2 regions of the Kosakonia beeri genome follow, and region 1 is predicted to be linked to the other one. Evidence: riboswitches for the same ligand, from Rfam matches in the RefSeq annotation. Region 1 holds a riboswitch; the other holds the start of a gene.
The links. A riboswitch is a leader RNA that binds a small molecule or an ion and turns the genes downstream of it on or off. The one in region 1 is predicted to bind cobalamin.

Region 1 (11,223 bases):
GATTTCTCGGCACTCAAGTCCGGGTTAGCAACAATAAAAAGACGCTCCTGCCCGTAAAGTTGCCCCAAAGTCGGTGCCTGGAAACCGGTACCATAAGAAACCGTAATACGATAATCCGGCACAAATTCCCAGCCTGCCGCTGCCTGCCAGGTGCCATTCCAGCCAAACTGATCGTTATCATCGCCACGGACAGAACCTTCAAGCGTTACGCTATCGAGCTGCTGTTGCGTCGTCAAATAATAGCCGGTGTTATCCCGTTTATATTTGTTACTGTAATAGTTATCTGCTGAGGTCAGTTTCTGCTGCTGCCAGTCGATACCTGCGCTGACTGTGCCCGCGCCCAGCGCCAGGCTGTTACCCCATTGCAGGTTGCGTTGGGTCATATCATCCAGCGAGGTGCCGTCGTTATACAGTCCTAACGTGCCCGCATAGTTATAGTCTTTATAGCGCTGATAACTGCCGGTCAGTTGAGAGGAGAAGATCTCGCCGCTGTAAGTCAGCCCGGTTTCATAGGTGTGGTTATAGACCTGGCGCTCATCACCGCCATCGGTATAGCCCGCATCATAGCCCGTTTTGTTGCTGTAGCCGTAGCCACGCACAAACCCCGAAATTTCCTGACTGAACTGATGATTCAGGCCTGCCCAGAAGGTTTTATTGCGAAAACCGTCGCGATCGCTATCCACAGAGTAAGTCGATTGTGGGCGAATGTTATAGCCGCGCGTATCGCTGAAGGAGCCAGCAACGGTTGCCAGAGTATCCTCGCCCAGTTTCTGGCGAACTGTCGCATCATATTTCTGGTAGTGATTAGAACCGATGCCAGCCTCGATTTTTCCACCTGGCGTCGCGTTCTGGGTGATGATGTTGATCACACCGCCAATGGCATCTGCGCCATACACGGCAGAACGTGGCCCTCGGATCATCTCGATTCGTTCAATGAGTGATACGGGGATCTGGCTGAAGTCGGCGATACCGGTAATACCGGACTTCGCCAGCGGAATACCATCGATCAATACCAGCGTGTGGCGCGCTTCTGCGCCACGGATATAGATATAGCTTGTTTGCCCCATGCCACCGTTTTCCGCCACATCGACACCCGGCAAACGGCGCATCACATCCGTTAACGTTCGGGCCTGCCAGCGATCGATATCTTCACGCGTCACGACTTCCGTCGGTGCCAGTACCGTATTGACAGGTTGTTGAAAACGGTTTGCTGTCACCACCAGGTTGTCTGAACTGCTATCTTGCGCCCAGCCGGAAAAAGCTGTGACGGAGAGCGCCGTCAACAGCGAAGCTTTTTTAATCATTGTGAGAGCATCCACAAAGTAAAAGGATGCCGCAGGCTCCATCAATAGCACGCGATGATGTGAACCAAATGCGACGTATTCCGGCAGGTCTTCGGGCTTGGGGGTATTACGAGACGGCGACTTCCCACCATTGGCAGTGTCTGCTTGCGCGACCATCTCACCTTATCCTTACCGCTGCGCGTCAGCCCCAGATTCACACTGGGTTCCCTTTTAACTCACAGGACCGGAACAGGGATGCTACATTCTGTTACATATGGATGTCCAGACTGCTAAGCGGGTATTTAGAAAACATCCGGTACTGGACATCCCGTGAGCAACCCCTACAATCCCCGCGTTATTCTTAATCTCTCAGGAAACATCATGACTCCCGAACACCTGCCGACAGAACAATACGAAGCCCAACTGGCCGAAAAAGTCGTGCGTCTGCAATCAATGATGACGCCCTTTTCCGCGCCACTGCCGGAGGTGTTCCGCTCACCGGTTAGCCACTACCGCATGCGCGCTGAGTTCCGCATCTGGCATGACGGTGACGACCTTTATCACATCATTTTTGATCAACAGACGAAATCACGGATCCGCGTGGACAGCTTCCCCGCTGCCAGCGAACTGATTAACCAGTTAATGACCGTGATGCTGGAAGCCGTGCGTAAGAATAAAGTACTGCGCCATAAACTGTTCCAGATTGATTACCTGAGTACCGTCAGTAACCAGGCTATCGTCAGTCTGCTGTATCACAAGAAACTGGATGAGGAATGGCGGGCAGAAGCGACCCGTTTGCGGGATGCTCTGCGTGCGCAAAACCTGAACGTGCAGCTGATTGGCCGGGCCACTAAAACCAAAATCGAACTCGACAGAGATTATGTCGACGAGCGACTACCGGTCGGCGGAAGAGAGATGATTTACCGCCAGGTAGAAAACAGCTTCACACAGCCGAACGCGGCTATGAATATTCAGATGCTGGAATGGGCGCTGGACGTGACCCGCGGTTCTACCGGCGATCTGCTGGAATTATACTGCGGCAACGGGAATTTCTCGCTGGCACTGGCGCGTAATTTCAACCGTGTGCTGGCCACCGAGATTGCTAAACCGTCAGTCGCTGCGGCCCAGTACAATATTGCGGCGAATCATATTGATAATGTGCAGATTATCCGCATGGCGGCTGAAGAATTTACACAAGCGATGAATGGCGTGCGGGCGTTTAACCGTCTGCAGGGTATCGATTTGAAAAGCTACCAGTGTGAGACTATTTTCGTCGATCCACCGCGTAGCGGGCTGGATGCAGAAACCGAGAAAATGGTGCAGGCCTACCCGCGTATCCTCTATATTTCCTGCAACCCCGAAACGCTGTGTAAGAACCTGGAAACGCTGAGCCAGACACATAACATCTCGCGTCTGGCCCTGTTTGATCAGTTTCCCTACACACATCATATGGAATGCGGTGTGCTGCTTACCCGCAAATAAGACTCCACGCTGTTCCCCTCAACGCATGAGGGGAAAGCCTCATTCAGAGGCTTCGTCGTGTTTACGGTTGCGCAGACGAAAGCCGATCCAGAATACGAGGATCACTGACAGTACCGCAGGCAGGAAGTTGGAGCCAATCGCCGGATACTCTGCGCGTACAACGGTGCTGTACAGCAGCACGCCAAGGATAAAGCAGGCGGCGGCAAGGCCCGGCAAGCCAACAGGCATAGTGCGGTTTTGATAACGCTGATGCAGGCAGTAAACCGTCAGCACCAGCGAGATAATCGGAAAAACAGAAAACGGTACAATGGAGCTAAAAATGGCGGCAAACGTTCCATTGATCGACAAGCCAGCGAGTAGCGCCAGCAGCAACGTACCTTTATCTTGACCTGACTGTTTCATTACTCATCCTTTACTCATCAATTTGATGCGCTATTTTTTCTTGCTCGCGGCGATACCAGTAATATGCGCCTTTGGAAATCATCCGCAGTTGCAGCACCAGTCGCTCTTCTAATTGCCGGCGTTGTTCAGCACCGACATCTAACGCTTCTGCGCCAGCGCTGAACACAATAGTCACCATCGCTTCAGCCTGTGCTTCAGTGAAAGCGCGCGGCATGTGGTTTTCGAGTTCGAGATAGTCGGCAAGTTCCGCAATAAAATGCTGGATCTCGCGCGCAACCGCCGCACGAAAAGCGGAAGACGTACCGGAGCGCTCTCGCAGCAGAAGCCTGAATGCGTTGGGGTTATTACCGATAAACTCCATAAATGTAGACACGGAGGTACGGATCACGCTACCCCCTTTGGCGATTCGCTGGCGCGCCTGGCGCATCAGCTGGCGGAGCATTAACCCGCTTTCATCCACCATCGTCAGGCCAAGTTCATCTACATCGCGAAAATGCCGGTAAAATGACGTCGGTGCGATCCCCGCCTCGCGGGCAACCTCGCGCAGACTCAGACTGGCAAAGCTACGCTCAGCACTCAGTTGGCTAAATGCGGCTTCTACCAGCGAACGCCGGGTTTTTTCTTTTTGCTGCGCTCTTACACCCATCACGATGTTTGAATCCTTCCAAAGGCCAGCTGGCACTATACCAGAGAATAAATCTAATCCGATTGTACTGGATTGTGACTGATTGTTTACGCGCTGTTTCTTCTCTTACGCTTGAAAAAAGCACAACGATAATTGGGTTATCAGGGCAATGATGTTACTATTATGTTGTTTTTATGTATAAGAACAGGTAAGCCTTACCATGCCACATTCCTACGATTATGATGCAATAGTAATAGGCTCCGGTCCCGGCGGCGAAGGCGCTGCTATGGGCCTGGTTAAAAACGGAGCACGGGTAGCGGTGATAGAACGCTACCATAACGTCGGCGGCGGCTGTACGCACTGGGGCACCATACCATCCAAAGCGTTGCGCCACGCAGTCAGCCGTATTATTGAGTTCAATCAGAACCCCCTCTACAGCGACCACTCCCGCCTTCTTCGTTCTTCTTTCGCCGATATCCTGAACCATGCTGAAAGCGTAATAAATCAGCAAACGCGCATGCGTCAGGGCTTTTATGAGCGCAACCGCTGTGAAATTTTAGAAGGTAGCGCGCATTTTATTGATGACCACACACTGGCGCTGGAGTGTCACGACGGTACCGTCGAAACCCTCACCGCCGAAAAATTTGTTATTGCCTGCGGCTCGCGCCCTTACCACCCTACTGATGTCGATTTTAACCACCCACGGGTGTACGACAGCGACTCGATTCTGGATATGCACCATGAACCCCGTCATGTGATCATTTATGGCGCGGGGGTGATCGGTTGCGAATATGCTTCGATCTTCCGCGGAATGAACGTCAAAGTGGATCTGATTAACACACGGGATCGTCTGCTGGCGTTTCTCGATCAGGAGATGTCAGATTCGCTCTCGTATCACTTCTGGAACAGCGGCGTCGTGATCCGTCATAACGAAGAGTACGAGCGCATAGAACCGCTGGACGATGGTGTGATCATGCATCTTAAGTCTGGTAAGAAGCTGAAAGCAGACTGTTTACTCTATGCAAACGGGCGTACCGGCAACACCGACAGTCTGCAACTGGGCAATATTGGCCTGGAAGCGGACGGTCGCGGCCAGTTGAAGGTCAACAGCATGTACCAGACTGCATTGCCGCATGTGTATGCAGTCGGTGATGTGATCGGTTACCCAAGCCTGGCATCAGCGGCTTACGATCAAGGACGCATTGCCGCACAGGCAATGATCAAAGGTGAAGCAACCGCACATCTGATTGAAGATATTCCGACTGGCATCTATACCATTCCGGAAATCAGCTCAGTGGGCAAAACCGAGCAACAGCTTACTGCCATGAAAGTGCCGTATGAGGTGGGTCGCGCGCAGTTTAAGCACCTGGCGCGGGCGCAAATTGTCGGTATGAATGTGGGTACGTTGAAGATCCTGTTCCATCGCGAAACCAAAGAGATTTTGGGTATTCACTGCTTTGGCGAGCGCGCGGCCGAAATTATTCATATCGGCCAGGCCATCATGGAACAGAAAGGCGGTGGTAACACCATTGAGTACTTCGTTAACACCACCTTTAACTACCCGACAATGGCAGAAGCTTACCGGGTAGCGGCGCTAAACGGTTTAAACCGCCTGTTTTAACGCACTATCAAAATGGCCATCCATCGAACTACGGATGGCCTCTGCCAACTGCTCATAGCGGCTGCGCAGCGGTGATCCCGGGCGGTAAACAAGCCCAACGGTACGTTTCGGCTCGGGCTTAATGCACGGCAGATAAACCACGCCATCGCGTTTGCGCTCACGCGGCACGGCCAACGAAGGCAACAGCGTGATGCCACTCCCGGCAGCGACCATATTACGCAGCGTTTCCAGACTGGTTGCGCGGAAGTGGGTATCTTCATCGGCGCCTGCTTCAAAACAGAAACCCATCGCCTGATCGCGCAGGCAGTGCCCATCCTCCAGCATCAGCAGTTTTTCACCCGCCAGATCGGCCATCGGCACGCAATCGCGGTTCGCCCAGGGATGGTCTTCATAAATCGCCAGCATCATCGGTTCATCGAACAGCGGAACTTCGATAAAAGCTTCACTCTCCTTCACCAGCGCCAGAATGGCGCAATCAAGCTTACCGCTGTCCAGCTGTGCCAGTAGCTGGTGCGTCTGAGCTTCATGCAGATACATTTCCAGTTTCGGGAAAGTCTGGTGCAACATCGGAATAATTTGCGGCAACAGATAAGGCCCAACGGTGGGGATCAGACCAATATGCAGCGGGCCGGACATGGTTTCCCCCTGCTGGCTTGCCATTTCCTTCAGCACTTTGACCTCGCGCAGTACAGTGCGCGCCTGATCCACCAGCAGCAACCCCGCCTGGGTAAACAGCACTTTGCGGCTGGTGCGTTCCAGCAGCATCACGCCAAGTTCATCTTCCAGTTTACGGATCTGCCCACTCAGCGTCGGTTGGCTGACATGGCAGGAATCGGCTGCCCGGCGAAAATGGCGGTGTTCAGCTAACGCCACCAGGTATTCAAGATCACGAATATTCATTATTCATCCTCCGTCGCCACGATAGTTCATGGCGATAGATAGCATAGCAACGAACGATTATCCCTATCAAGCATTCTGTTTAATAATTGACTCCAGAAACGAAGCGGAACGTCAACTGACCCTTGATAAGACTGCTTACCCTCAAGTTTCTCTGAACAACTAAAGCCAACGTGAACTTTTGCGGACCCCGTGTCCGCTTTTTTTTTGCATAAAAAAGCCCGGCACAGGCCAGGCTCTCTTTCGATAAAGGCGGGTTACACCAGCCGCGTCTTCGCATCGGCAATTGCCTGCGCCACCTGCACCGGCGACACGCCGCCTTTTGCTGCACGTTTATCAAGGCAGGATTGCAATGACAGAATCGGATACACATCATCACCGATCACCGCGCTGAATTGCTGCAGGTCGGCAAGTGCCAACGCTTCCAGCGGTTTTCCCTGACGGATGGCTTCGACCACCGCTTCACCCACAATATGGTGCGCTTCACGGAACGGCACGCCTTTCGCGACCAGGTAGTCCGCCAGTTCCGTCGCGTTTGCATAGCCCTGTTGCGCCGCTTCCTGGCAACGTGGGCGTTTCACCTGAATTCCATCCAGCACCAGCGCCGCCATATGCAGGCAGTCGAGCCAGGTATCCAGCGCGTCGAACAGCCCTTCTTTGTCTTCCTGCATATCTTTGTTGTAGGCCAGCGGCAGACCTTTCAGCGTCATCATCATGCCGGTCAGCGCCCCCTGAACACGGCCGCATTTTCCGCGGATCAGCTCCAGCGCATCCGGGTTTTTCTTCTGCGGCATTAATGATGAGCCAGAGGTGACACGGTCAGACAACTCAACGAAGCCCGCTTCACCGGAGTTAAAGAAAATCAGATCTTCAGCGAAACGCGACAGATGCACCATACCAATCGAAGCATCCGACAGCAGTTCCAGCACATGATCACGATCGGAAACGCTGTCCAGACTGTTGCGCGTTGCCGAAGCAAAGCCCAGCCAGCCCGCCAGTTGCTCACGATCGATCTCGTAAGCGGTTCCTGCCAGCGCGCCGCAGCCCAACGGGCTTACATCCAGGCGCTTTAACGTGTCCTGCAGGCGGCTTTCATCACGGGCTAACATTTCTACGTAAGCTAACGCCCAGTGTGCAAACGTCACCGGTTGGGCACGCTGCAGATGGGTATAACCGGGCATGACGGCATCCTGATTATTTTCCGCCGTCACCACCAGCGCATTTTGCAACTGGCGGTTGGCAATCAGCAGTTCGCTTACGGTGTCTTTACACCATAACTTAAGATCGGTAGCGACCTGATCGTTACGGCTGCGCCCGGTATGCAATTTTTTACCCAGTTGCCCCACTTTGGCGATCAGTTTGCCTTCTACCCAGCTGTGGATGTCTTCTGCATCACTTTCGAGGATCTGTTGCGGATTGGCCTGTACTTCTTCCAGCAAAACGTGCAACGCTTCTTCCAGTTGCTGTTGTTCAGCCTGCGTTAACACGCCCACCGTCACCAGCGCTTTAGACCAGGCCACAGAGCCAACGATATCCTGCTCCGCCAGGCGGTAATCAAAGCGCAAAGAGTCGTTGAACTGTTTGAACCGTTGATCTGCAGCCTGAGTAAAACGCCCGCCCCAAAGTGCCATAATATGCTTCCTTAATTTCTTGAGTTTCACAGCCGGATGGCGTTGCGCTTCCGGCATGGAGGTTAATTCGCCACGGCGCGATTATGCCACCGGGCGTTTTCATCTATTACGCCAGGATACGCGTACCAATCGGCGTGCCGTTAAACAGCGCTGGCAGCTGCTCAGCATGACGCCAGGAGGCAATATCGACCGGGCGGCCCAGTGTGCGCGCTGCATCCAGCGCCGCATTCACTTTTACGATCATGCCATCGGTAATAATGCCCTGAGCAATCAGTTGCTCTGCTTTAGCCGCAGTCATTTCGGCAATACGCTGCCCTTTACCATCGAGAATGCCGCTGACATCTGAGAGCAGGATCAGGTCCGCGCCGAGCGTTGCCGCCAGAGCGGTCGCAGCCTGGTCTGCATTAACGTTCATGAGATCGCCCTCATCGGTCACACCGATAGAGCTGATCACCGGCAGGAAGCCGCCCTCCAGCAATGCATTAATCAGTTTCGGAGAACCCGGCTGCGCCAGGCCAACATGACCCAGTTCTTCGTCAAGCTGTGTCACTTTCACGCTGTCGCCATCCCCAAGGAACAGACCGACAGACGCAATATGATGCTTCTTCGCCCAGGCCAGCAGCGTTTTGTTGGCGGTACCGGCCAGCGCACCGGTAATAATGTCAATCTGATCGGCGGGAGTCACACGCAAACCGTTTTTCTTTTTCACCGGCAGGTTGAGCTGTTTCATCAACTCATCCACCACACACCCACCACCGTGGACGATAACCAACGGGCGCTGATGAGATTCGCGGTATTGCACCAGTGCGGTAAACAAACGTTCCAGCGCTTCCTCGCTATCCAGCAGTACGCCACCGAGCTTAATAATTAATGGATTCATCATCACGCCTGTTCAATTAAATAAGTGACTGGGTTTCAGCATAGCCGAAACGAATGTTTGCACACTGCATTGCCTGCGCCGCCGCGCCCTTCAGGAGGTTATCTTCCGTGGCGACGACAATCAAATGTTCCCCCTGCACGGCAAAGCCGATGTCGCAAAAAGGCAGGCCAACAACATTTTTCAGCGCCGGAACACCTTTCTCATACAGACGCACCAGCGGTTTCTTCCCGTAAGCCTGGTTAAACACGTCGGCAATCTGCGCGTGGGTCACACCCGTCTGCAAACGGCAGGTGATCGTTTCCAGAATACCGCGCGGGAAGCTGGCCAGATGTGGGGTAAAAATCACATCAGTACCGAGATGTGTAGCGATCTCCGGCTGATGACGATGATTAAAAATACCGTAGGGCTGCAGGCTCACTTCACAGAAACTGTTGGAAAGCGCTGCCTTACGTCCTGCACCGCTCACGCCACTGGTGGCGTTGATCACTGGCCACTGGTTGAGATCCAGTAGCCCGGCGTCGATCAGCGGTTTTAATGACAACTGCGCCGCCGTCGGGTAGCAGCCCGGTACGGCAATCAGTTGTGCATTTTTCAGTTGATCGTGGTTCCACTCCGCCAGCCCATACACGGCCTGCGCAAGCAGATCGGCATGCTGATGGGTAAAACCGTAGAATTTTTCGTAGAACGCGGGGTCGTTAACGCGAAACGCACCGGAGAGATCAAACACGACACAACCCGCCGCCAGACACGCTGGCGCGAGATCGTGGCTCACTTCGTGCGCCGTCGCCAGAAAGACGACATCCACACCTTCCAGAAACTCCCCAATGTCGGACATCGGCTGCAACGGAAGATCAACAATGCCTTTCAACTGCGGATGTAAATCGGAGATACATTTTCCAGCATCATTACTTTGCGCAGAAACCGTCAAAGCGGTTATGTTCATATGAGGATGGCGATTTACATAGGTCACTAGCTCTGCGCCGGCGTAACCGCTGGCGCCCACAATTAATGTGTTCAACATTGGGGCGGTTTACCTTCTTACGTCATGTGTGTCAGGGAGAGACTCGGCATCAATCCCGCGTCGCTGAGCAAAGTCGCCGGATGGGTTCCCTTACGCTCAACATTAATGTATTTTTATTCACATTTAGTGCATGAATATTGATACTATCACGAACTCAGGTATGTCAACAATGAAAATGAATTTGCCGCCATTTATCGAGATTTACCGCGCCCTGATTGCCACGCCGTCGATCAGCGCAACGGAAGAAGCGCTGGATCAAAGCAATGCGTCTTTAATCAATTTGCTGGCTGGCTGGTTTGGCGATCTCGGCTTCAATGTTGAAGTGCAACCGGTGCCTGGCACACGCAATAAATTCAACATGCTGGCCAGTGCCGGTACTGGCGCTGGCGGATTGCTATTAACAGGCCACACCGACACCGTTCCCTTTGATGACGGACGCTGGACGCGCGATCCCTTTACGCTGACGGAACACGATAACAAGCTCTACGGCCTCGGCACGGCCGATATGAAGGGCTTTTTTGCCTTTATTCTCGATGCGTTGCGTGACGTCGATGTGACAAAACTTAGCAAGCCGCTTTACGTGCTGGCAACCGCCGATGAAGAAACCAGTATGGCGGGCGCACGTTACTTTTCTGAGCACACAACCTTGCGCCCAGACTGCGCCATCATTGGTGAGCCGACCTCTTTACAACCGGTACGGGCACACAAAGGCCATATCTCGAATGCCGTTCGTATTCTGGGTCAGTCCGGCCACTCAAGCGATCCGGCGCGAGGTGTGAATGCGATTGAACTGATGCATGAAGCTATTGGCCATATTTTGCAACTGCGCGACAGCCTGAAAGCGCGTTATCACTACGATGCCTTTACCGTGCCATATCCAACGCTGAATCTTGGACATATTCACGGTGGTGATGCAGCGAACCGTATTTGCGCCTGTTGCGAATTGCATATGGATATCCGTCCGCTGCCAGGCATGACGCTGAATGATTTAAACGGCCTGCTGAACGATGCGCTGGAACCCGTCAGTTCCCGCTGGCCTGGCCGCCTGACGGTCTCCGAGCTGCACCCGCCAATTCCGGGCTACGAGTGCCCGCCGGACCATAAACTGGTGGAAGTCGTGGAGAAGTTGCTCGGCGTTCAAACCGAGGTAGTGAACTACTGTACCGAAGCGCCCTTTATTCAGACGCTGTGTCCAACGCTGGTACTGGGCCCAGGTTCCATTAACCAGGCTCATCAGCCTGATGAATATTTAGAAACGCGTTTTATCAAACCCACCCGTGAACTGATCACCCAGGTTGTCCATCATTTCTGTTGGCATTAAACCCGTCTCGCCTTTCGCCCCCTCGCATGAGGGGGTTTTTGATGAGCTTCCCGACGTGAC
Region 2 (11,223 bases), 2.0 Mb from region 1:
GTACTGGCGCTTTTGCTGGCCGCCAGCAATTCAAATGCCCGCGCAAGGTGGCCTTCGCGACCACGACTACGCGGGTTGTAGAAACAGATAACAAAATCTGCTTCACCGGCAGCAACAATGCGTTTTTCAATCACCGACCAGGGCGTCATCAGATCGCTGAGGCTGATGTGACAAAAGTCGTGCATTAACGGCGCACCCAGCAGCGCAGCGGCGGCAATACTGGCGGTCATGCCCGGCACCAGACGCACCTCCACATCCAGTTGCTGCTTACTGACCAGTTCCAGCACCAGCCCGGCCATGCCGTAAATGCCAGCGTCGCCGCTGCTGATCAACGCCACGTTGTGCCCGGCTTGCGCCAGTTCAATGGCTGCCTGGCAGCGCTCAATCTCTTTGCACATGCCGGTTTTGATCACCTGCTTATCGCCGGTAAACGCCTTCACCAGATGGGTATACGTTTTATAACCGACGACAATCTCCGCCGCCTGCAAGGCTTCCACGGCCTCCATGGTCATCATCGCCTGCGAGCCCGGGCCAATCCCGATTACGGTTAACATCAGTGTGATACTCCCAAAGTAATAGTCACGCCCTGCTCACGCAGGGTTTCGCCCACCCTGTGCCCCTGGCACATGAGCCATGCGGCCGGGCCGGACACGCTGCCGACCCCGGCGGCTTGCCGCACGAAGTCTGAAGCGGGAAAATGGTGCTCATGCTGACGCAGCGCCTCGGCAGTAAAAACCTCGAACGGTACGTGCAACCGCTGCGCCAGCGCGTTTAGCCCGTGCTCATCCTTTTTCAGGGTGATGCTGCCGATGGCACGCAGCGCCAGCGGATCGAAGTGGTGCGCCAGCAACTGCCGTTGTAGCAACGTCAGGAGCAGTTCAAACGGCGTATTACGACGGCAGCCAATGCCGGCAACCACCCGTTTTGGCACCAGTTTGTAAAGTGGCACGCCAGACGCAGGTAATGTCGCCTGGGTGGTAACGCAGACAAGGCCATCCAGTTCGGGTAGCACGCTGAGATCTGCCACAGGTATAAACCCGCGCGTATCGCACCTGTCGAGCTCTTCTTGCAGCGCCTTTTCGCACCACAAGCCAACGCGTTTACCGCTCACCAGCATGTGGTTGACTTCTTTCACCGCCGGGCGTAAATCCGCCATACGCGCATCCAACTGAATGGCCAGCATGTCCAGTGCCGCCATTTCATTGACATCGGTCGCGGTGGTGATCACCGGATCGGCCCCCAGTACCCCGGCCAGGTAACGCGCCAGTGCATTTGCGCCGCCGTAGTGACCGGAGAGCAGGCTAATCACATGCTGGCCCCGCTCATCAATAACGATCACCGCCGGATCGCTAAATTTGTCGTTCACCAGCGGCGCGAGAACGCGCACGGCAATGCCGGTCGCGCCAATGAAAATGATTGCCGAAGCGTGGCGAAATGCCTCGCGCAGGGCGTGAGCAAAGCCGCCGTCAAAAGCAACAAATCCTGGCGAGTGCAGCGCTTCGCTGGTAAAACAGGTCACAGGCAGCGCCGGTTTCAGGCGTTCAGCCAGCGCCTTGCCGCCTGGCGTCAGGCAGAACAGCGCAACAGAGTCAGGCTTTACGGTATTCATGGCTAAAGTCCGCCGCGTAGAGTCGGGAGTAGTGGTACTCCTCACCGAGAAATGCGCCGACGAGGATCAACGCGGTTTTGCGGATCCCGGCCTCGCGAACCTTGTCACCAATATCCGCCAGCGTGCCGCGCACGGTCTGGCTCTCCGGCCAGGTGGCTTTATAGATCACCGCCACCGGTGTGTTCGGCGGGTAACCGCCTTCGATTAAGCGCTCCGCCACGCGATGAATGCGCTGCACGGAGAGGTAGATAGCCATTGAGGTCTGATGGCGGGCAAAGGCTTCCAGTTGTTCGCACGGCGGGACCGGGGTGCGCCCTTCCAGCCGGGTGATAATCAGGCTTTGTGACACTTCCGGGACGGTGTACTCGACCCCCAGTTCTGCTGCTGCGCCCAAAAATGCGCTAACCCCCGGCACCACCTGCCAGTCAATGCCACGGCGGGTTAATACTTCACCCTGTTCGCGAACGGATCCATACAGCGACACATCGCCGGTTTGCAGGCGCACCACCACTTTGCCTTGTTTCACCCCGGCTTCCATCAGGTCAATAATTTGTTCAAGGTGCAGTTCCGCGCTGTCATGGCACTCCGCTCCCGGCGGGCAATAGGTCAGCAGTTCGGTATTGATCAGCGATCCGGCGTAAATCACCACCTGCGCCTGTTGCAGCAGTCGATACCCTTTGAGGGTGATCAACTCCTTGTCGCCCGGCCCGGCACCAACAAACCACACAGTGCTTGCCGACATGTTGTCAGCCATGGCGCTTCTCCTTTTCGCAGGAAATCAAAAAAACGGGATTATGGGGTTTAAAGTAGTGACCGCTGCCAAGCCCGGTCAGCAGCGAAACCTGAATTTGCTGGCAATCCAGCGCGATTACCGGGCAAGAGGCCAGGTGCGCCAGCGCGGTGTTGAGGTTCTCCTGCAAAATAAAAGTCATCACTAATCGACCACCGGGGTGCAACTGCGCCAAAGACCAGTCAATCAGTTGCGTCAGATTGCCGCCGCTGCCGCCCATGAATACGGCGTCTGCGGTCTGATCGACAAACAGTGGCGCAACCCCGGCCACAATGGCGATATTGCGGCAGGCAAAACGCAGACAGTTCTCTTCCAGTAAACCGAGCGCCGCGGGGTTACGTTCAATGGCCGTGACCCGCAGTTGTGGGTGCGTTAGCGCCGCCTCAATCGAGACGCTGCCCGTCCCCGCCCCGATATCAATCAAGTGGTGCGCATGCTGCAGTGCCAGTTTCGACAGCGCCAGCGCACGTACCGCTTCTTTGGTCATCGGCACTTTTTCGCCACGAATAAACAGCTCATCTTTCATTGAGGATCACCACCACATTCATCGCGTATTGCTCCAGGACATCCGCCGGGCGTACCCGGTGGATACGCTCATTGTCCATGCCCAGGTTTTCACCGATCACCAGCCAGCGATCTGCCGCGCCACGCGCAATCAGGGCATCGGCAATGGCTTTCGGGCCACAGTGCGCGTCGGTGACCATCGCCACTTTTCGCTCACGCACAAGCCGCGCAAAATCCACGTCGCGCCCGTGGCTGCTGGTAAGCCAGATGTCGTTCATATCAATCCCCGTGCGTGAGCAGAGATACTGAGCGGCGCTAATGCCAGGAATGATGCGCAGCCGTTGAATGCCAAAATGCGCCACCAGACGGGTGCCAATGCCATACAGCAGCGGGTCGCCAGACGCCAGCACCACCACACGGCGGGCGGCTTGCTGCTCCAGCCAGGTCAGTAAACCGGGGATATCCGCATCCAGCGCACGTTTCTCACCACCGAAAGCGGGAAACTGCGCCAGATGGCGCTTTCCGCCGACCAGCACGTCCGCCTGGGCTACGGCGTCTAAAGCTGCGGGCGTCATTAAGGCAAGGTTGCCTGGCCCCATTCCTGCGACGGTTAACATTGCAGCTCCCTTGCGATAGTTTCCAGCGGGCGGTTGCTGCCCAGCACCGTGTTATCAAAGGAGAACATCACGGCATCGCATTGTGGCGGCTGGCGGGTGAAACGCAGCATCTGCTCTATACGCTGACAAATGCGCGTTGCCAGGCGATCGTAAAGGTGACTGAATCCGGCCGCGTCGATATGCTCCATCGCCGCTTCAGTGGTGTCGCATTCGCTCACGGCCAGCAGTAACGCGTGAGGAGCGCCGAGAAGAGCCAGATGCGCCACCAGGGTTTCCATACGTGCGTCGGCAATATGGCTGTGGGTATGGAAGATCCCGGCGGCAATTTTCACCAGTTTGCCGGGGTGGCCAATCAGGACGACCTGCCTGAACCCGAGCCGTACCGCCTCTTCAATCATGTAGCCAACGAAGTTACTCATTGTCACCACAAGCTCGCCCGACACGCCAAGCTGCTCACGGGCAAAGCGTTCGCCGTGGTTGCCGGGAACCAGAATCACCCGCTCCATGCCGGCTGCGCGTTTCAGTTCCAGCTCCAGCGACAGTGACCGTTTCCAGCTCTCTTCCGACATGGGCGTGACAATGCCGGTCGTGCCGATAATCGAAATGCCACCCAGAATACCAAGCCGCCCGTTGTAGGTTTTCTTTGCCCGCGCTTCCCCTTCCGGGGCGAAAATTTCCACCTCAGCGCCACGTGTCGGGCCAATCACCTCGCGGACAGCGGCTTCAATGGTCTGCCGCGGCGTGCGATTGATCGCCGCTTCGCCTATCGCAAGGCCGATGCCTTTGCGGGTAACTCGCCCTACGCCTTCGCCGCCACGCAGCGTTATGTCCCCGCTGTCGTTTAACGCCACACGGGCAAAAATCAGCATGCCGTGAGTCGCATCCACATCGTCACCGCCATCTTTGCGTATCGCGGCCAGGGCTTGTTGCCCTTCGATATGAGGCGACTCCACGTTGAGATGCAAGGTGACGCCAGAGGGCGTGACAATGGAAACCTGATGGATGATGTGCTGACGCAGCACCATCAGCGCGGCGACTTTCGCGGCCGCCGTGGCGCAGGACCCGGTGGTATAACCTTTGCGAAGTGCTTTTCCGTTATGCCACACCGGAGCATCAAACGCCGGTTCGCTCATTGTGCCTCCCGCAACTGGTAGAGCAGCGCATTGATGATGGCCGCCGCAACGTTGCTGCCCCCTTTGCGCCCACGGGCGGCAATGGCGGGTAAACCGCTTGCAACCAGCGCCTCTTTCGACTCTTCCGCGCCAACAAAACCGACCGGTACGCCCACCACGCCGCTAACTTGCGCCTGGTGTTCGAGCAGACGAAACAGCGCTGTCGGCGCATTACCGAAGACAAAAACTTTTTCGCCCTCTTCACCCAACGCTAAATCGACTGCCGCCATTGAACGTGTGATGCCGTCCGCTTTGGCACGGCGCACCACGCGCGGATCGGAGATATAGCAGCGTACTTCCCCGCCAAAGTGCGCCAGCAGCGTTTTGTTAATGCCGGAGAGCGCCATGGTGGTATCGGTATAGAGCGTGCAGCCGCGGGTAATGGCGCTGCACAGGCCTTCCAGCGCGTCGGCGGAAAACCACAGGATGTCCAGCCAGTCAAAATCGGCAGTGGTGTGGATCACCCGTTTGATCACGGCTTCATGCAGTGGGCTGGCAAAGCGGTATTCCGGGCGGGTTTGGGTAATGATGTCGCCAATGATGACAAAACTCCTGGCTTCAATAGCCTGCGGTTGCTGCAAGTAATCCATCTGTTTTATCCTCAGGCTCCCGCCAACGCATAACGCACCAGCACAAACAGCGCCAATGCCAGCGTGGAGGCGACCCACATCAATCGAATTGTTCGCGGAATGTCGTCTGCGTCAATGGCGCGGCGTTCATCTCCGATCCAGGGTTTTTCGACGCGCTCGCCGAAGTAGTTATTCGGCCCGCCAAGGCGCACACCCAGCGCACCGGCAACGGTGCCTTCCGGCCAGGCGCAGTTCGGGCTGCTGTGGTTGCGTCGGTCGCGAAAGCCAATGCGTAATGCCTCACGGGCATGATTGCCGCAGAGCAGGGCCGCAATGCTCAGCAGTACCCAGCTCAAACGGGCAGGAAGGATGTTCGCGGCATCGTCCAGCCGCGCGCTGACCATCCCGATGGCGCGGTATTTTTCATGCTTGTAACCGACCATCGAATCCAGTGTATTCACGGCTTTGTAGGCCATCGCCAGCGGTGCGCCGCCCACCAGCAAAAAGAACAGGGGCGCAATCACCCCATCGACGGTGTTTTCTGCCACCGTCTCGACAACCGCCCGGGTGATTTGCGGCGGTTGCAGTTGCGAGGTATCGCGCCCGACAATCCACGACAGCTGTTTACGGCTGTCGCTGAGTGAACCATAACGCAGTGCGCGTTCGACGTTGCGCGCCATATCTGCCAGGCAACGTGCCGCCAGCGTGGTGTAGATCATCCATACTTCCACGCACCAGCCGAACCACGGGTGAACAGCGGCCGCCAGCGATAAAATGCCCCACGCAACGCCCCAGCTCGCCCCGACAACCACCAGCCACATCACCCCGCCCCCGACGCGTAACGCCGTATCGCTGTGGCAGCAACGGCGCACCGCCCGCTGACTCAGGGTGATCAACGCGCCTATCCAGCGCACCGGGTGCGGCCAGTGCTGCGGGTCGCCAAGCAGACGATCCAGTAAAAAAGCTGCACACCATGCCAGCAGCGTCATTGGCTGTGCCTCGCGGCGGCGAACCAGTGGTTGAGCATTTGCGGGCGTTGCGCAAAATGAAGATGCAAATAACTGGCAAAGGTATTACCCACCTGCCAGCCGCCCTGCCAGCGTGACAGCACTTCGCCATCACGGGTTTTGTGGCAATCCAGCACACATTCACGCTGCGCGGTGAAATCAGAGTAGTGAAACTCATGGCCGCGCAGCGTTTCTCCTGCGGCGGCAAGCAGTGTCTGGCGGGTGGCGCGTGCTTCACAGTAGCCAAACCGGGTCAGGCGCCTGCCCATCTCACTGTGGCCTGGAATGACGTTTGCCATCGGCCAGCACACGCCGTCTGCATCGCGGAGCGAAGAACCGAGGTACATCAGCCCGCCACATTCGGCATAAATGGCCACGCCACGCCGGTGCGCGTCCCGAATGGCCTCCAGCATGGCTCTGTTTTCCGAAAGGGTGTGGGCATGCAGTTCCGGATAGCCGCCACCCAGCCATAGCATCTGGCACTCCGGCAACGCGTTGTCATGCAGGGGGCTAAAACGCACAATGCGCACGCCCGCACGCGCCAGCAGTTGCAGATTATCGGGGTAGTAAAAATTGAACGCTTCATCGTCAGCGAGCGCCAACGTCAGCCCGGCCCCCGCCAGTGATGGCAGCGCGGGCGATGTGCCCTGCGGTAAGGTGTCAATCTTACTCAGGGCGAGCAGTTGATGGATATCAACCGTCTGTTGCAGGCGCAGAGCAAAGTCGCGCCATGCCGGGGTATCAATCACCGATTCCCGTGCGGTCACCAGCCCGAGCTGGCGCTCCGGTAGCGCCACGCCCGCCACCGTCGGCACATAACCCAGCACCGGCAACCCGCAATAACGTTCAATGGCGTGTTTCAGTAATTGATAATGGCTGTCGCTGTTCACACGGTTGATGATCACCCCGGCAATGGGTAACTGCGGATCGAAATGCTGAAAGCCCATGACCGTGGCAGCAATGGAGGTGGAGACAGCTTTGCCGTCCACCAACAAGATCACCGGTACGCCAAGTTGTTTCGCCAGAGCCGCGCTGCTGCAGTAGTGGGGATCGGTGCCATACCCGTCATACAGCCCCATCACGCCTTCGATCACCGCTACGTCGGCAGCGAGCAGATGTTCAGTAAAAAGGGCATTGAGGGTGGGTGCAGGCAGCATAAAACTGTCGAGATTACGCGAGAAAACTCCCGTAACGGCGGTATGCCAGGCGGTGTCGAGGTAGTCCGGGCCGACTTTGAAAGGTTGTACGCGCAGGCCAGACTGCTGTAACGCCTTCAGCAGCCCAAGGGTGACGGTGGTTTTACCACAGCCGCTACCGGTTCCGGCAAGAATAAAAGCGCTGCGCCTGTCTGACATTCCTGAAACCCCGTTACCGGCGGAAAGATGAAGTCAGGACGCGCGTCAGTCCAGTCTTTCGACTGTACGCCTCTGAGCAACACGCTTCCCACCGAAGTTGTTGATAAATATCTGATCAGGTCGGTCTTCTGGCTTAGCGTCATCCTCACCCGCCCTTCCCGATCGTGCGATCAGTGGCCATACGGGGTTGTCAGCATCACAGCAGCGGGGGCTGCGGGGGAATTTCACCCCCTTCCCTGCCGCATTATATTGCGGCGTAACCTGATAGAATAATAATCACGGCAAAGAACTATCACCCTGATTTTTCCCTGATGCACTTTATCGCATCAGGGAAATAAAAACGGATTCAGTTTAACGGCATGGGATCACTATTTTGTTGCGCTATAACAATTTATTGCTTACCACGCTGAACGAAGCCTGATATATCCAGCATCTGGCGAAACCCTTGCGGGTGTTGGGAATTTTATCGCTGCTATCATTTGCATGATTCTGCACACGAAATGTTTGCGTTGTTAACGGATAGGTTTAGCGCAATGAGTGAAAAATAACCGGTGTGAGAAAATCCTTAACTGCCACCCTGCCGGTTGCACATCCACCGCAGTGAGAGAGTTTTTTATGCGTGCAGATCCCGGTGGTTGATTCCCGTTCCCAGAGAGGGGGGAAATAATTTACTTCACTCATTAAGGGTCCGGTAAAAATGCACTGCTACGCTTTCCCGGTAAATCCCACTGACAATGATATAGCGCAGCGCTGGCTCTGTGGTATGTTTGCCCCTCTTCGCACCTGCCCACAGCAGCAACAAAAGGGAGACGGCGGCGACACGTTGGGAAACGCTGGCGTTCGACGGAGCAAAGTGACACTATCCGGGCTTTTATTTTTAAGGAGCAGCGCTGTGGCACAGGCTCAGTGTCCCGCATCCTGCGGTGAACTTATCCAGGGCTGGATCCTTGGCAGTGAAAAGCTGGTTTCCTGTCCGGTGGATTGGTATAGCTGTGTCGAGGTTACCAGCGGTAAGCCACGTAATGATGAGCGCCCACTCACCCGTGCGATGGTCCGTCAGTTGCTTGCTCACTGGCAACTGCCGCCAGGATTGGGACAAACTCTGCGCATTGCGTGTCACTCCACCATTCCGGTGGCGAAAGGGATGGCGAGCAGCACTGCGGATATTGCTGCGACCGCTGTCGCAACCGCCCGCCATTTGCAACTCCCCCTTGATGAACGCACGCTGGCACAATTGTGCGTGGCACTGGAACCGACCGACAGCACCCTCTTCCCGCAGTTGACGTTGTTTGATCACAATACGGCCGGTACGCAAATCCACTGTGGAGGCCTGCCGCAGGTGGAGGTACTGGTGCTGGAAAGCCCGCTTACGCTGACTACCGCGGATTACCATCGCCTGCCGCGCCAGCAGATCCTGCAGGAGAATGCCACCGCGCTGGAAAGCGCCTGGGGTAAGTTGCAGCAAGCCTGCGCAGAGAACAACGCGACGCTGCTCGGCGAAGCGGCAACCATTAGCGCCATCGCCAGCCAGGCGTTACTGCCCAAGCCGGCATTTAATACGCTGTTGCGTCTGGTGGAACGAGGGGATCTGTACGGTCTGAATGTTGCTCACAGCGGCAGCGTGGTCGGGCTGTTGCTCGACAGTGATCGTCATGATGTGGAGGCGGTACGCGGCTGGCTTAAAGAGATGAAACTGCTGGCGCACTGGCCGCAGAACTTCCTGCTGAAAATGGTGGCGGGAGGGGTAACATAACGGTGAGAGGCAAACCTCTCACCGCTCAAGCGGGTTACTCTGCTTTCGCATCACCTGCTTTCAGTTCACCCATGGTTTTGAGCTTTTTGGAAATGTCGCGACGTTCTTTCGACAGCTCGGCGTTTTTGATGATGTAGTCATCAACGCGGTCTTCGTAGTCGGTTTTCATGCTGGCGATAATGCCCTGAATAGCTTCAACACTCATGCCTGGCTTGATGTAGTCGCTCAGGTTGTCCAGCAGCAGTACGCGCTTCTGGTTATCACGGATCTTCTTCTCGACGTCCTGGATTTCGCGCTGCAATTTGTTTTTACGGCGGAACAGACGCACAAATTCCAGTACGTCCTGGAATGAAGGCTTATTCGTTTCCATTTTTACACCCCTGATTATGTGAGATTCGGATTCGTTAAAGCAACGGCATGGAGGCAAACCTAACTCAAAGCCGCTGCAGATGACAATGATTTTTCCTTTTCGCTATCATAACCTCAAACCATGCTGAATCGAAACAACCTGACTGAAGCAAATGGTTATCTGTCGCTTATTTGCGCAGGGCGCGACAGATCAAATGCGACAACAGTTCCAGCTGGCGCGCCAGTTCCATACTCAACCAGACATAACCGTGGATCGCTGTTTCGGCCAGCGCATCGCCTTTATGCGCCTCGCTTAGCTGGCGAAGCTCAGCGACAATCTCATTCAGTTTTTCCGTATTGGCGAGAATGGGCTGCGGGTTGCCTTCATACAACGCATGCGCAATGGTCAACAGCGTCTGTTGTGTCATCTGCTGCGTTTCCTGCAACGTCCGGGCATTAATCATCACGAAATGGCTGGCGCGTGAGCTCCAGTGTGCGTTGATTTGCAGTTCCAGCATACATACCATATTGCGGCTGACCGTCTGGATAGCCTCAAAAATCGCTTTCTGAATATGCGTCTCTTTACAGGCCGGTGTAATCAGCCCACGCATTTTCACCACATCGTTGAGGATCTTTTGCAGATGTTTTTCCAGCCGGGGACGATCAACCAGATTACGGGAGAAGCCCGCCTGATAGACCCGGTTAAACGCGGTCACAAAACTTGCCATCTGGATACGCCAGTGCAGAAAGGCGCGCTGCGGCCAGATACCGGTAAATAACATCGCCAGCAGTGAACCGATAATCACATCGCCGCTGCGCCACAACGCGGTATGCATATCACCGGGCGGCGCGCCAACCACCACCGACAGCGTGATGCCAATCAACAGGGCCTGGTAGGGTTTTTTCCCCAGCGCCAGCCAGCCGCAGAGGAACATGGCTGCGGCACACCACAACAGCATAACCGGCAGTGAGATCAGCTCTAATTTTAAAGCGATCAGGCCAAGCACTGCGCCAAAAATCGTACCGCCAATACGTTCAAACGCCCGCGGTACCACATTCCCCCAGAATGAGATCGGCCCCATCAACACAACCAGCGTGATCAGCGGCCAGGTGCCCTCTGGTACGCTCAACAGACGGATCAACAAAAACGTCAGGATAAAGGCCAGCATCACGCGTAAACCGTGCACGATGCGGTAGTGGCGGTAAAGACGAATTTCGAAAGGGCTGAGTGATTTATCGCGACGCACTGCCGCTCTCCAGTCTGCAAAAGCGAAATTGTAGCGATTTTTCCGTGGCGTGAATCACTGTTTAAAACAAAAAAGAGGCAGACAAATGCCGACTGTCGCCTCTTTTATCTTGCCCGACGCGTTAAAGTACTTTTGGCTCCACCGGGATATGCATGTCGATTTCCCAGTAGCCATCGCTTTGCCCGTCGTTCTGGTAGACCTCAAAGCAGGGCCCGGCGGCAATCTGCAACGACTGATCGCTCAGTAACTCAT

Region 2: another riboswitch for cobalamin. It lies ahead of ACUY4S_RS08615 (cobyrinic acid a,c-diamide synthase CobB); the one in region 1 lies ahead of btuB (TonB-dependent vitamin B12 receptor BtuB).

The regions. Positions count from the first base shown of each region.
Region 1 is NZ_CM135106.1:4,758,887-4,770,109, forward strand. Features, by position in the region: gene btuB (TonB-dependent vitamin B12 receptor BtuB) at 1-1,304, opposite strand, end outside; cobalamin riboswitch at 1,370-1,547, opposite strand; gene trmA (tRNA (uridine(54)-C5)-methyltransferase TrmA) at 1,665-2,765, shown strand; gene ACUY4S_RS22525 (YijD family membrane protein) at 2,805-3,167, opposite strand; gene fabR (HTH-type transcriptional repressor FabR) at 3,178-3,816, opposite strand; gene sthA (Si-specific NAD(P)(+) transhydrogenase) at 4,013-5,413, shown strand; gene oxyR (DNA-binding transcriptional regulator OxyR) at 5,396-6,313, opposite strand; gene argH (argininosuccinate lyase) at 6,568-7,941, opposite strand; gene argB (acetylglutamate kinase) at 8,048-8,824, opposite strand; gene argC (N-acetyl-gamma-glutamyl-phosphate reductase) at 8,838-9,842, opposite strand; gene argE (acetylornithine deacetylase) at 10,012-11,163, shown strand.
Region 2 is NZ_CM135106.1:1,803,344-1,814,566, reverse strand. Features, by position in the region: gene ACUY4S_RS08655 (precorrin-3B C(17)-methyltransferase) at 1-554, opposite strand, end outside; gene cbiG (cobalt-precorrin 5A hydrolase) at 554-1,609, opposite strand; gene ACUY4S_RS08645 (cobalt-precorrin-4 methyltransferase) at 1,590-2,363, opposite strand; gene ACUY4S_RS08640 (decarboxylating cobalt-precorrin-6B (C(15))-methyltransferase) at 2,356-2,925, opposite strand; gene cbiE (precorrin-6y C5,15-methyltransferase (decarboxylating) subunit CbiE) at 2,915-3,520, opposite strand; gene cbiD (cobalt-precorrin-5B (C(1))-methyltransferase CbiD) at 3,514-4,653, opposite strand; gene ACUY4S_RS08625 (cobalt-precorrin-8 methylmutase) at 4,650-5,282, opposite strand; gene cbiB (adenosylcobinamide-phosphate synthase CbiB) at 5,294-6,250, opposite strand; gene ACUY4S_RS08615 (cobyrinic acid a,c-diamide synthase CobB) at 6,247-7,623, opposite strand; cobalamin riboswitch at 7,725-7,903, opposite strand; gene ACUY4S_RS08610 (L-threonine kinase) at 8,516-9,376, shown strand; gene ACUY4S_RS08605 (DUF496 family protein) at 9,411-9,746, opposite strand; gene ACUY4S_RS08600 (FUSC family protein) at 9,913-10,971, opposite strand; gene sbmC (DNA gyrase inhibitor SbmC) at 11,093-11,223, opposite strand, start outside.